One region of the Halomonas sp. TA22 genome, then DNA from elsewhere that is predicted to be linked to it. Evidence: predicted binding sites of a transcription regulator. Region 1 holds the regulator's gene; the other holds the start of a gene.

Region 1 (5,531 bases):
CGAATAGCGCTTCCAGGGCGTCGAGCGCTTGATCGGCGTCATCGCCCTCCGCCTGCAGGCGCAGTACCGTCCCGCAGGGTGCCGCCAGCATCAAAAGTGACATGATGTTGGCGGCGTCGGCATGGCGGCTCTCATGACTGACCGTGACCTTGGCGGTGAACGCGTGGCAGCACTGCACGAGACGTGTGGCAGCACGGGCATGCAAGCCTCGCTTGTTGATCAACGTCAGATAACGGCTTGGCATCCTCAGTGTCCTTGGTTGCCCTTGTCGGGAGTGGCAGCATGGTGGGTCATCGCGGTATGGATGCCCAGTTCGCGGTGGCGGAGCCGTACATTGGGATAGGTGCTGGCGAACTGCGCGGCGAGGCGTTCGGTGAGATAGACCGAACGGTGCTGGCCGCCCGTGCAGCCGATCGCCACGGTGACGTAACTGCGGTGGCTCGCCTGGTAAGAGGGCAACCAACGCTCCAGCCAGGCATGAATGTCGTTGGCCATGTCGCTGACGTCCGGGAAACTCTCCAGAAACTCGACGATCTCCGTGTCGCGGCCATTGAAGGGGCGCAGCCTTGGGTCCCAATAGGGATTGGGAAGACAGCGGGCGTCGAACACGGTATCGGCATCCAGCGGTACGCCACGCTTGAAGCCAAAGGATTCAAAGGTCAGCGTCAGCTGCTGATTGACATGCTGCGCCACCTGATCTGCAATCCGCGCACGTAATTCGTGTACCGAGAGTCGCGAGGTATCGATGATCAGGTCGGCGAGATCGCGAATGTCGGCAAGTGCCGTCTCTTCCGAGTCGATCGCCTCGGCCAGGGTCATCTCGCTTTCACGGGTCAGCGGATGCCGGCGCCGGGTGGCGGAGTAACGCTCCAGCAATATCTTGGGGTCGGTGGTGATATAGACCACTTGGCAAGCCACGCCACGCTTTCGCACATCGTCGAGCAGGCTCGGGAAACGCTCCAGGGCGGCAGGCAGGTTGCGGGCATCGATGCTCACGGCGATCGATGAGTGGGGCGATGGCCCGTTCTGTAGCTCGTCGACCAGGGCGCCGAGCAGCATGGCCGGCAGGTTATCGATTGCGTAGAAGCCGAGATCCTCGAGCGCCTGCAGCGCGATCGATTTGCCCGATCCAGAACGCCCACTGATGACGACGAGCTGCATGCGGATCTCCTATGAGCGGTCCGAACGGCCGCTCACGCTGGAGCGGCCATGATCGACAGTTGGACATAGAGTGAGTTCAGTGCTGAGCGCTAGAGCCGTCGTTGCGCAGCTTGGCAATGGCTTCCATGAGCGTATCGTAAAGCTGTCGCTGGCTGTCGCTCTTGCGCAATCGATGACGAGTATCGCTGTCGTTCATCACGCCGGCGACCTGGGCCAGGAGCGCCAGGTGCGTATCGTCAGCCTCTTCCGGTACCAGCAGTACGAAGACCAGATCGACAGGCTCGCCATCGATGGCATCGAAATCCACCGCCTCACTGAGCTTGAGAAAACCCGCCAAGGGGGCCTTGCAGTGAGGGCTGCGGGCATGAGGAATAGCAACACCGTTGCCGATGCCGGTACTGCCTAGGCGTTCACGTCCAATAAGCCGACTGAAGACTTCCTGGCTATCGAGACTTGGTGTGTTCTGGGCGATGAAGGTGCTGAAAAATTCCAGCACTCGCTTCTTGCTCCCCCCGGCGACACCATACAGCGTACGCTCAGGGGGTAGGATGGTTTGCAACGTCATGGGTAGCTCAGCGGGCACCGACGCCCTGGGCGCGTGCCTGTGCCTTTTCCTTGTGTTTGACCAACTGGCGATCGAGTTTATCGGCAAGGGCGTCTATGGCAGCGTACATGTCGCCATCCTCGGCATCGGCATGAATGTCTGCACCCGCGGCGTGCAGAGTGCTGGCTGCCTGCTGGCGCTCCCTCTCGATGGAGAGTGTAACCTGGACCGAGGTAATGTTGTCATAGTGGCGTTCGAGTCGAGCAAGCTTCTCGTTGATGTAAGCGCGCAGTGCATCGGTCAGTTCCACATGGTGCCCGGCGATATTCACTTGCATGACACTCTCCTGTTGCGGCGGGTTGCAGTTCGATTGTAACCCTTTTTGCCCTATTGCATACCCCTAGGCATCCGAGGATTTGACATGGATGCCCCTTCATTATTTTAGCTTATTTATTTCAATGTATTAGGAGTTAACGTCCATTGATACGCGCTTTGAGACATGGATTTCAGGAGAGTCTCTTGCGTTCGCTGGAGGGGGGGATGCCCATCGCTTCGCGGTACTTGGCTACGGTCCGCCTGGCCACCTTGATGCCGCTCGCTTCGAGGAGTTCGACGAGCTTGCTGTCGGAGAGCGGCTTGCGCGCTGGCTCCTCGCCAATCAGTTTCTTCAGGCGCGCGCGGATCGCTGTGCTCGAATGGGCATCGCCGCTGTCGCCAGTACCGCCGACATGGCTTGAGAAGAAGTACTTGAGCTCGAAGACGCCACGGGGCGTATGAATGTACTTCTGCGTCGTCACTCGCGAGATCGTCGATTCGTGCATCTCCACGGCTTGGGCGATATCGGCCAGTATCAATGGCTTCATCGACTCTTCGCCCTTTTCGAGAAAATCGATCTGACGCGCCATGATCTCCCGGCCTACGCGCAGCAGGGTGTCATTGCGACTCGAGAGACTCTTGATCAGCCAGCGCGCCTCCTGCAGGTGCTGCTTCATGAAGGTATTGTCATCGCTCTTGTCGGCGCGCTTGATCAGGGCGGCATAGTCGGGTTGGATGCGCATACGCGGCAGGGCGTCGGGATTGAGCTCGATGCGCCAGCCTTCACGGCCATGGCGGGCGATCAGGTCGGGAATGACATAGTCGTTGTCGCTTTCGCCGAAGGCCTGGCCGGGGCGGGGATCGAGTGAGCGAATCAGGGCGATGACCCGGTCGAGTTCCTCGTCCTCGAGGCGCAGACGCCGCTTCAGTAGTTTGCGATCGTCATTGCCAAGCGCTTCGAGGAACTGTCTGACAAGACGTTTCGCCTGGGGCAGCAGTGGTGTCTCCTCGGGCAGCACGCCGAGCTGGAGGAGCAGACACTCGCGCAGCTCTCGGGCGCATACGCCGGTGGGCTCGAACTGCTGCAGGCGCATCAGCACCTGCTCTACCTCGGTGCTCTTGAGTCCGGCCAGCCCCTGGTCGCGAAGGCCGGCGCACAGCTCGTCGAGAGCGCCGTTGAGATAACCATTGTCATCGACGGCATCGATCAGGCTCTCGGCGATGATGCGTTCGCGCTCGCTGAGATCGGTCATCGCCAACTGCCAGGCGAGGTGGTCGTGGAGGCTCTCGCCACTAGCGTTGCGCTCGAAATCCGGCCCCTCGCCCGAGCTGCTTCCACTGGGCGCCATGTCCTGGTAGGTGTCCGACCAGTCGCTGTCAGTAGAGAGCTCCTCGGGAATTTCGCTGTTCCACTCCTCTTCACGCGCTTCGGCGACCTCCTGCTCGCCGAAGCCGTCGTCCAGCTCTAGCATGGGGTTGGCTTCAAGCGCCTGTTGAATCTCCTGGCGCAGGTCGAGTGTCGACAGCTGCAAAAGGGCGATGGCCTGTTGGAGCTGCGGCGTCATGGTCAGGTGCGCGCCGACACGGAGTTGCAACGAGGGTTTCATGGCCATGGCAAGGGGTGTTCACTGACAAATGAGACGACACGTTAGCTCGCGCCGCAATCCCTTGCAAGACTCAATTGCGTGAAAACTGAGCAAGAAACATGCCATGCGCAAGTACCATGCCAGATTGGGCAGCGTAGAAAGTTTTCATGCGGTTGATGGCGGCCGCCGAGCAGTGGCGGCGTGCCGAAGGCTCTTGAACCTAGAGTCGGAAGTCTTCCCCGAGATAGACTTCGCGTACCCGTTGGTTGGTGAGAATCGCTTCGGCATTGCCCTCGGCGATGATCTGACCGTCACCGACGATATAGGCTCGGTCGCAGATGTCCAGGGTTTCGCGCACGTTGTGATCGGTGATCAGGACGCCGATTTCACGACGCTTGAGCTGTCTGATGACGCCCTTGATCTCGCCTACCGAGATCGGGTCGACCCCGGCGAACGGCTCATCGAGCAAGATGAAGGCGGGCTCCGTTGCCAGGGCGCGAGCGATCTCGACACGTCGACGTTCTCCCCCGGAGAGACTCATGCCCAGGTTGTCGCGGATATGGGTGATATGAAAATCTTCCAGCAACTGCTCGAGACTTGCGTGGCGACCCTCGCGATCGAGATCCTCGCGCGTCTCGAGGATCGCCATGATGTTGTCAGCCACGCTGAGCTTGCGAAATACCGAGGCCTCCTGGGGAAGATAGCCAATGCCCGCCTGGGCGCGGCGATGCATGGCCGCCTTGGTCAGGTCGAGGTCGTCGATGTGTACTTCGCCCGCATCGGCGCGCACCAGGCCGACGATCATGTAGAACGAGGTGGTCTTGCCGGCACCATTCGGCCCGAGCAGCCCGACGATGCTGCCCTGTTCGATGGAGAGGCTGATGTCATGGACGACACGGCGACGCTTGTAGCTCTTGGCCAGGTTCCGGGCACGAAGGGTCTTCATGGGCTGCCTTGGATCAGAAGTTAGTTCTGCTCGGGATTGAGGGTCATGCGCACGCGCTGGCGCTCGCTGCCCTCGACGTCGGCGCGTGCCTGAACCACGCGACGGTCGAGAAAATACTCCACATAACCGCCATCGAAGGTGTCTCGCGCCTGGTGCAGTTCGGCGCGATCGATCAGCTCCACGCGGCGCTGTGCGGCATGGTAGACGATGGTGCGACCCCATCCGCGTACCACGGGTTCGTCCGGGGCCGGCTGCTGCTCGATGTAGGCGCGCTCGCCGGTAGCGGTCAGGCGCGACACTTCGCCTGCGTCATTGCGCAGGATTTCGACGCGATTGCCGGTGAGCTGCATGCTACCTTGGCGAATCTCGACATCGCCGGTATAGATGGCGGTGCCGGCGCGATCGTCGAGATCAAGGCGATCCGCGGCCACTTCGATGGGCTGCTGAGCATCGCTCTCGAGCGCGAACGCCGGAAGGGCGGCCAGCATTGTCAGGCAAGCACCCATCATGCAGGCCATGAGGCGAGATGTCGGGGTGGGAGTGTCTCTCATGGTGCTGGTTCCTCATAGCCTTCGGGAGGATGGAAGCCTTGGACCTCGTCGGTCAGGCGTGCACGGTCCAGGTTGAGCCAGGCATCGAAGCGCTCACCTCGCATCCACTGGGGTGGTTGCTGCAGAAGTGCCGGGGTGTCGCTCCAGGCATGCCCGTTTACGGTATCGACATGCAGGATGTCGGTATCCAGCTGCCATCCTTCTTCGGGAGCATTGAGCCTGGCATTGCCCTCCAGGGTCAAGAGATCCCCGCCGGGACCGAGAATGCCTACATCGCCGTAGCCGAACCAGGTGCGGCCCTGACGATCGAAAATTCGTGCGACCGGTGTCTGGGCGCGTGTCACGTCGTCATGTGGCGTATGCGAGAGGCGCGGGCTGTCGAGGCGCTGGTGCGGAGCGCCACGCTCGTCGAAGCGGGTGAGGGTGGC
Region 2 (5,531 bases), 1.6 Mb from region 1:
CTCTACGCCACCAACACCAGCTTCGCGCTCTATCCGGCGCTCAACAGCGGCGCGGCACTGCTGCTCGATCACCATGCAAGCGACGCCATCAAGGCATGCTACCTGCCCAGAATGTATACCGGGCAGTGGCTTGGCACCATGTGTCTGACCGAGCCGCACTGCGGCACCGATCTCGGATTGATCAAGACCCGCGCCGAGCCCATGGGCGAGGGCACCTATACCATCACCGGCAACAAGGTATGGATCACCGGTGGTGAGCATGACATGGTCGAGAACATCGTCCATCTGGTGCTCGCCAAGCTGCCCGACGCGCCGGAAGGCTCGCGAGGTATCTCGCTGTTTCTGGTGCCCAAGATCAAGGTCAACGCCGATGGCAGCCTGGGCGAGCGCAATGCGCTCGGCTGCGGTGGTCTCGAGCACAAGATGGGCATCAAGGGTAGCGCTACTTGCGTCATGAATTTCGACGGCGCCGAGGGCGTGCTGATCGGCAAGCCCCACCAGGGCCTTGCCACCATGTTCACGATGATGAATTACGAGCGGCTGTCGATCGGCATCCAGGGGCTCGGGCTCGGCGAGGTGGCCTACCAGAGTGCCATGGACTTTGCTCGCGAGCGGCTGCAGAGCCGGGCACCAAGCGGTGCGGCTGCCCCCGACAAGCCCGCCGATCCCATTTTGGTGCATCCCGATGTGCGGCGCATGGCGCTCAATGTGCGCGCCTGGAACGAGGGCGGGCGTGCCTTCGCCGCGTTCGTCGCCGGTCAGCTCGATATCGCCAAGTATCATCCCGATACCGAGGCGCGTCGCGCCGCCGACGATATGGTGGCGCTGCTGACCCCGGTCGCCAAGTCCTTCCTCACCGATCGTGGCTTCGAAGCCACGGTCGAGGCCCAGCAGATCTATGGTGGTAGCGGCTACTGCGTGGAGTGGGGGGCCGAGCAGTTCGTGCGTGATGCCCGTATCGCGATGATCTATGAAGGCACCAATGGCATCCAGGCGATGGATCTGGTGGGACGCAAGCTGTTTCGCAATGGCGGTGCCTATGTCGAATGCTTCTCCGAGTTGATGCGCGAGGACCTCGAGGGCGAGGTGCCGGCCATCCTGACCGCGTTTCACCAGGCATGTCAGCGGGAGCTGGCGCGGCTCGAGGATGTGACCGCCTGGCTGCTCGATCAAGCCAAGGGGCGCCCGGAGGAGCTCGGTGCGGCAGCAGCGGATTATCTCGATCTAGTGGGTCTTGTCGCCTACGCCTGGATGTGGTGGAAGATGTCGCGCGCCGCCTATCAGGGGCTTGAGGATCGAGGCGAGGCGGGTGAGGCGTTCTATCGTGCCAAGCTGGCGATGGGTCATCACTTCTTGGCGCGTCAGCTGCCACGCAATGAGGCACTGGAGCGCCAGATCATGGCGGGAGCAGAATCGATGATGACACTCGACGAGGAGGCCTTTTATCCAGTTGGCTGATGAATGAGCCTCATGGCAGAACATCGCTCTTGAAAACCGTCCTGAATTGGGCGGTTTTTTTGTATGCACCGATAAAGTGCGTAGACGGACATGGGTGGTGCGTAACGCCATGCGCTTGATTTTTTATGCACCGGAAATGTGCACATGTTAGTGGAAAATTTCCTCTTGGTTGCAAGCAACTATTTGTAATTAAAGTAATTTTAGTGCTGGTGCAAGTCCCTGGCACACGCCTTGCGATAGTGTGGCGACGTGACGAAACGCCAAGTCGACCAAAGCGTCGCCGGAAACCCCGGCAAGCAACGCATAACAAGCATACGCAAGGAGTTACCTGTGATTGCACGCAATTCCAAAAAGCCCCAGGCTCGCCATCTGCTCACCGCACTGCTGTGTGCCGCGGCGTTTGGCACAGGCGCCAACGCCCTGGCTCAGGAAGGCCCCATCAAGGTCGGGGTGCTTCACTCGCTCTCAGGCACCATGGCCATCAGCGAGACGGCGCTCAAGGACACCGTCGAGATGCTGATCCAGCAGCAGAACGAGGCCGGTGGCCTGTTGGGTCGCCAGCTCGAGGCGGTAGTGGTCGACCCGGCATCGAACTGGCCGCTATTTGCCGAGCGCGCCCGCGAGTTGCTCGCCCAGCATGAGGTCGACGTGGTCTTCGGCAACTGGACCTCGGTCTCGCGCAAGGCCGTGCTGCCGGTATTCGAGGAGCTCAATGGCCTGCTCTTTTACCCGGTGCAGTATGAGGGGGAGGAGTCTTCCGAGAACGTCTTCTATACCGGTGCGGCGCCCAACCAGCAAGCGATCCCCGCAGTCGAGTATCTGCTCAACGAAGTTGGTGTGGAGCGCTGGGTGCTAGCCGGCACCGATTACGTCTATCCGCGCACCACCAACCGTATCCTCGAAGCCTTCCTCAAGGAGGAGCATGGCGTTGCCGACGAGGACATCATGATCAACTACACGCCGTTCGGGCACTCCGACTGGCAGAATATCGTCTCCGACATTCGCCGCTTCGGCAGCGAAGGCAAGAAGACCGCAGTGGTCTCGACCATCAATGGCGATGCCAACGTGCCGTTCTATCGCGAGCTTGGCAACCAGGGCGTCGACGCCGCCGATATTCCGGTCATCGCCTTCTCGGTGGGCGAGCAGGAGCTTTCCGGTATCGATACTGGCCCGCTGGTCGGCCACCTGGCGGCCTGGAACTACTTCATGAGCGTCGATACCGACGTCAACTACGACTTCATCGACGCCTGGATCGACTATACCGGCGACGAGGAGGCGGTCACCAATGACCCGATGGAGGCGCACTACATCGGCTTCAACATGTGGGCGGAAGCCGTACGCAAGGCCGGCACCACTGACGTCGACGCGGTCAAGGATGCAATCATCGGTGTCACCGTGCCGAACCTGACCGGTGGCTATGCGGCGATGATGCCCAACCACCACATCACCAAGCCGGTACTGATCGGTGAAGTGCAGGACAACGGCCAGTTCGACATCGTCTGGCAGACGCCCTCCACCGTGGCCGGCGATGCCTGGTCCGACTACCTGCCCGGCTCGCGCGACCTAATGGCCGACTGGCAGGCACCGATGCGCTGCGGCAACTTCAATGTCGCGACCGGCTCTTGCGGTGGCAGCACCGCCGCCGAAGAGGCGGAAGCGGCCCTGGCGGAGTAACCGCACCGCTATACCTCCCCATCACGCAATGAAAATGAGAAATGCGGTAACTGGGCTCGCCGCAGGGCGAGCCCGAGCCCAGCCTTCACGCCACTCGATAGGACATTTCCATGAAGATCCCGATGCCGTGCGTCAAACGCATCGTCACATCATGGCTACTGCTTTGCCTGCTGGCGCTGATGCCAAGCCTGGCGACAGCCCAGCAGGAGGAGCGCGCCCAGGCGCTGCTCGAGGCGCTGGATGTGAGCTCCTTTCCCGCCAAGGGCGAGGCCATCGCCACCATTGCCGCAAGCGAGGACGAACGTGCCCGTGACTGGCTGCAGGCGCTGCTCGACGGACGTCTGCAGCGCGCCGACGATGGGCGTTTCGTCATCGTGCTCGACAACAGCGGTCGCGACTGGCCGGTCGCCGATGCGCTGACCGGCGAGGCGCTTGGCGAGATGTCGCGCCGCGATCTCGAGCGTATCGGCATCAACAATGCGCTGCGCAATCAATTGCGTAGCGTGATTGCCGTGGTCGATCTCTACGCCTCCAACGTCACCCTGCGCCGCGCCTCCGCCGAGCGCTTGCTGGGCGAGATGGATGCCGATCTGGCTGAGCCGGTGGCGGAGTTGATCGAGCAGGAGGAGGATGCCCGCGTCAGGCAGCGCCTGACCCAGGCACTGGCCATGCACCGTCTCGAGCAGGGCGATGTGCTGGCCATCGAGCACCTCGACGGCAGTCTGCACCCCCGCGTGCGGGTAGCGCTCAACCGCGCCACCAACAGCGACGATGCCGAGATTGCCGAGGCGGCACGCTCGGCGCTCAACAACATCGAGCAGAACCTGCGCCTCAACCGCGCCGCCGAGACGCTCTATTTCGGGCTTTCGATGGGCTCGGTCCTGGTGCTGGCGGCGATCGGCCTGGCGATCACCTTCGGTGTGATGGGGGTGATCAACATGGCGCATGGCGAGCTGATCATGCTCGGTGCCTACACCACCTGGGCGATGCAGCAGCTGCTGCCCGGCCAGCCCGGGCTGGCCCTGATCCTGTCGATTCCCGCCGGCTTCCTGGTCGCCGCCCTCGCCGGGGTCGCCATCGAGCGCAGTGTCATTCAGTTTCTCAAGGGGCGGCCGCTGGAGACCCTGCTGGCCACCTTCGGCATCAGCCTGATCCTGCAGCAGCTGGTGCGTACCGGCATCTCACCGCTCAATCGTACGGTGATCACGCCGGAGTGGATGAGCGGCTCGCTGGTGATCAACGATGCGCTGTCGCTGACGCTCAATCGCATGTATGTGCTGGGCTTCGCTCTGGTGGTGTTCGCCGGCCTGCTGCTGATCATGCGCCGTACCCGGCTGGGCCTTGAGGTGCGCGCCGTGACCCAGAACCGCGCCATGGCGCGCTCCATGGGCATTCGTGCCACCCGGGTCGACATCATGACCTTCGCGCTGGGCTCCGGTGTCGCCGGGCTTGCTGGCGTGGCGCTCAGCCAGCTCACCAACGTCGGCCCCAACCTCGGCCAGAACTACATCATCGATTCGTTCATGGTGGTAGTGTTCGGCGGGGTCGGCAACCTATGGGGCACCCTGGTGGCGGGGCTGTCGCTGGGCATCATCAATCAGATCATCGAGCCCTGGGTCGGCGCCGTGCTGGCCAAGATCATGGTGCTCGTGTTCATCATCCTGTTCATTCAGAAGCGCCCCCGCGGACTCTTCCCGCAGAAGGGCCGGGCGGCGGAGGGCTAACCGACATGTGGCTGACACGACCATTCACCGAGCGTTCGACGCTGATCTTCCTGGGCGTGCTGATCGCCGCCCTGGCGCTGATCACCGTGCTGCACGTGGCGGTGCCCCGCGGCCATCCGCTGCATGTGACGGCGTATACCGTCAACCTGTTCGGCAAGTACCTGAGCTATGCACTGCTCGCCGTGGCGGTGGACCTGGTGTGGGGCTATCTGGGAATCCTGAGCCTTGGCCATGGCGCCTTCTTCGCGCTTGGCGGTTACGCCATGGGCATGTACCTGATGCGTCAGATCGGCGACCGTGGCGTCTATGGTCATCCAGAGCTGCCGGACTTCATGGTGTTCCTCAACTGGGACAGCCTGCCCTGGTACTGGCAGGGCTTCGATATGGCCTGGTTCGCCTTTTTGATGGTGCTGCTGGCGCCGGGACTTCTGGCGCTGGTGTTCGGCTTCCTGGCGTTTCGCTCGCGTGTCACCGGTGTCTATCTATCGATCATCACCCAGGCGTTGACCTTCGCGCTGATGCTGGCGTTCTTCCGCAACGAGATGGGGTTTGGCGGCAACAACGGGTTGACCGATTTCCGCGAGATCCTTGGCTTCAGCCTGAGAAGCAGCGAGACCCGGCTGGGGCTGTTCCTGGCCACAGGGGTGGCGCTGGCGCTGGGTTACGTGCTGTGCC

What was found. Region 1 encodes sigma-54, which starts transcription at its own class of promoters, with help from an activator protein. Its sites were predicted from a motif close to TGGCACNNNNNTTGCTNT; they were not measured.
Region 2: a site for sigma-54 is predicted at 1,679-1,696, ahead of urtA (urea ABC transporter substrate-binding protein). Genes of this name have one in related genera too.

What each region holds. Positions count from the first base shown of each region.
Region 1 is NZ_CP053108.1:3,357,494-3,363,024, forward strand. Features, by position in the region: gene HJD22_RS15900 (HPr family phosphocarrier protein) at 1-244, opposite strand, end outside; gene rapZ (RNase adapter RapZ) at 247-1,161, opposite strand; gene HJD22_RS15910 (PTS sugar transporter subunit IIA) at 1,238-1,726, opposite strand; gene raiA (ribosome-associated translation inhibitor RaiA) at 1,734-2,042, opposite strand; gene HJD22_RS15920 (RNA polymerase factor sigma-54) at 2,212-3,633, opposite strand; gene lptB (LPS export ABC transporter ATP-binding protein) at 3,827-4,552, opposite strand; gene lptA (lipopolysaccharide transport periplasmic protein LptA) at 4,573-5,040, opposite strand; gene lptC (LPS export ABC transporter periplasmic protein LptC) at 5,100-5,531, opposite strand, start outside.
Region 2 is NZ_CP053108.1:1,230,948-1,236,478, forward strand. Features, by position in the region: gene HJD22_RS05705 (acyl-CoA dehydrogenase C-terminal domain-containing protein) at 1-1,458, shown strand, start outside; gene urtA (urea ABC transporter substrate-binding protein) at 1,840-3,132, shown strand; gene urtB (urea ABC transporter permease subunit UrtB) at 3,312-4,856, shown strand; gene urtC (urea ABC transporter permease subunit UrtC) at 4,862-5,531, shown strand, end outside.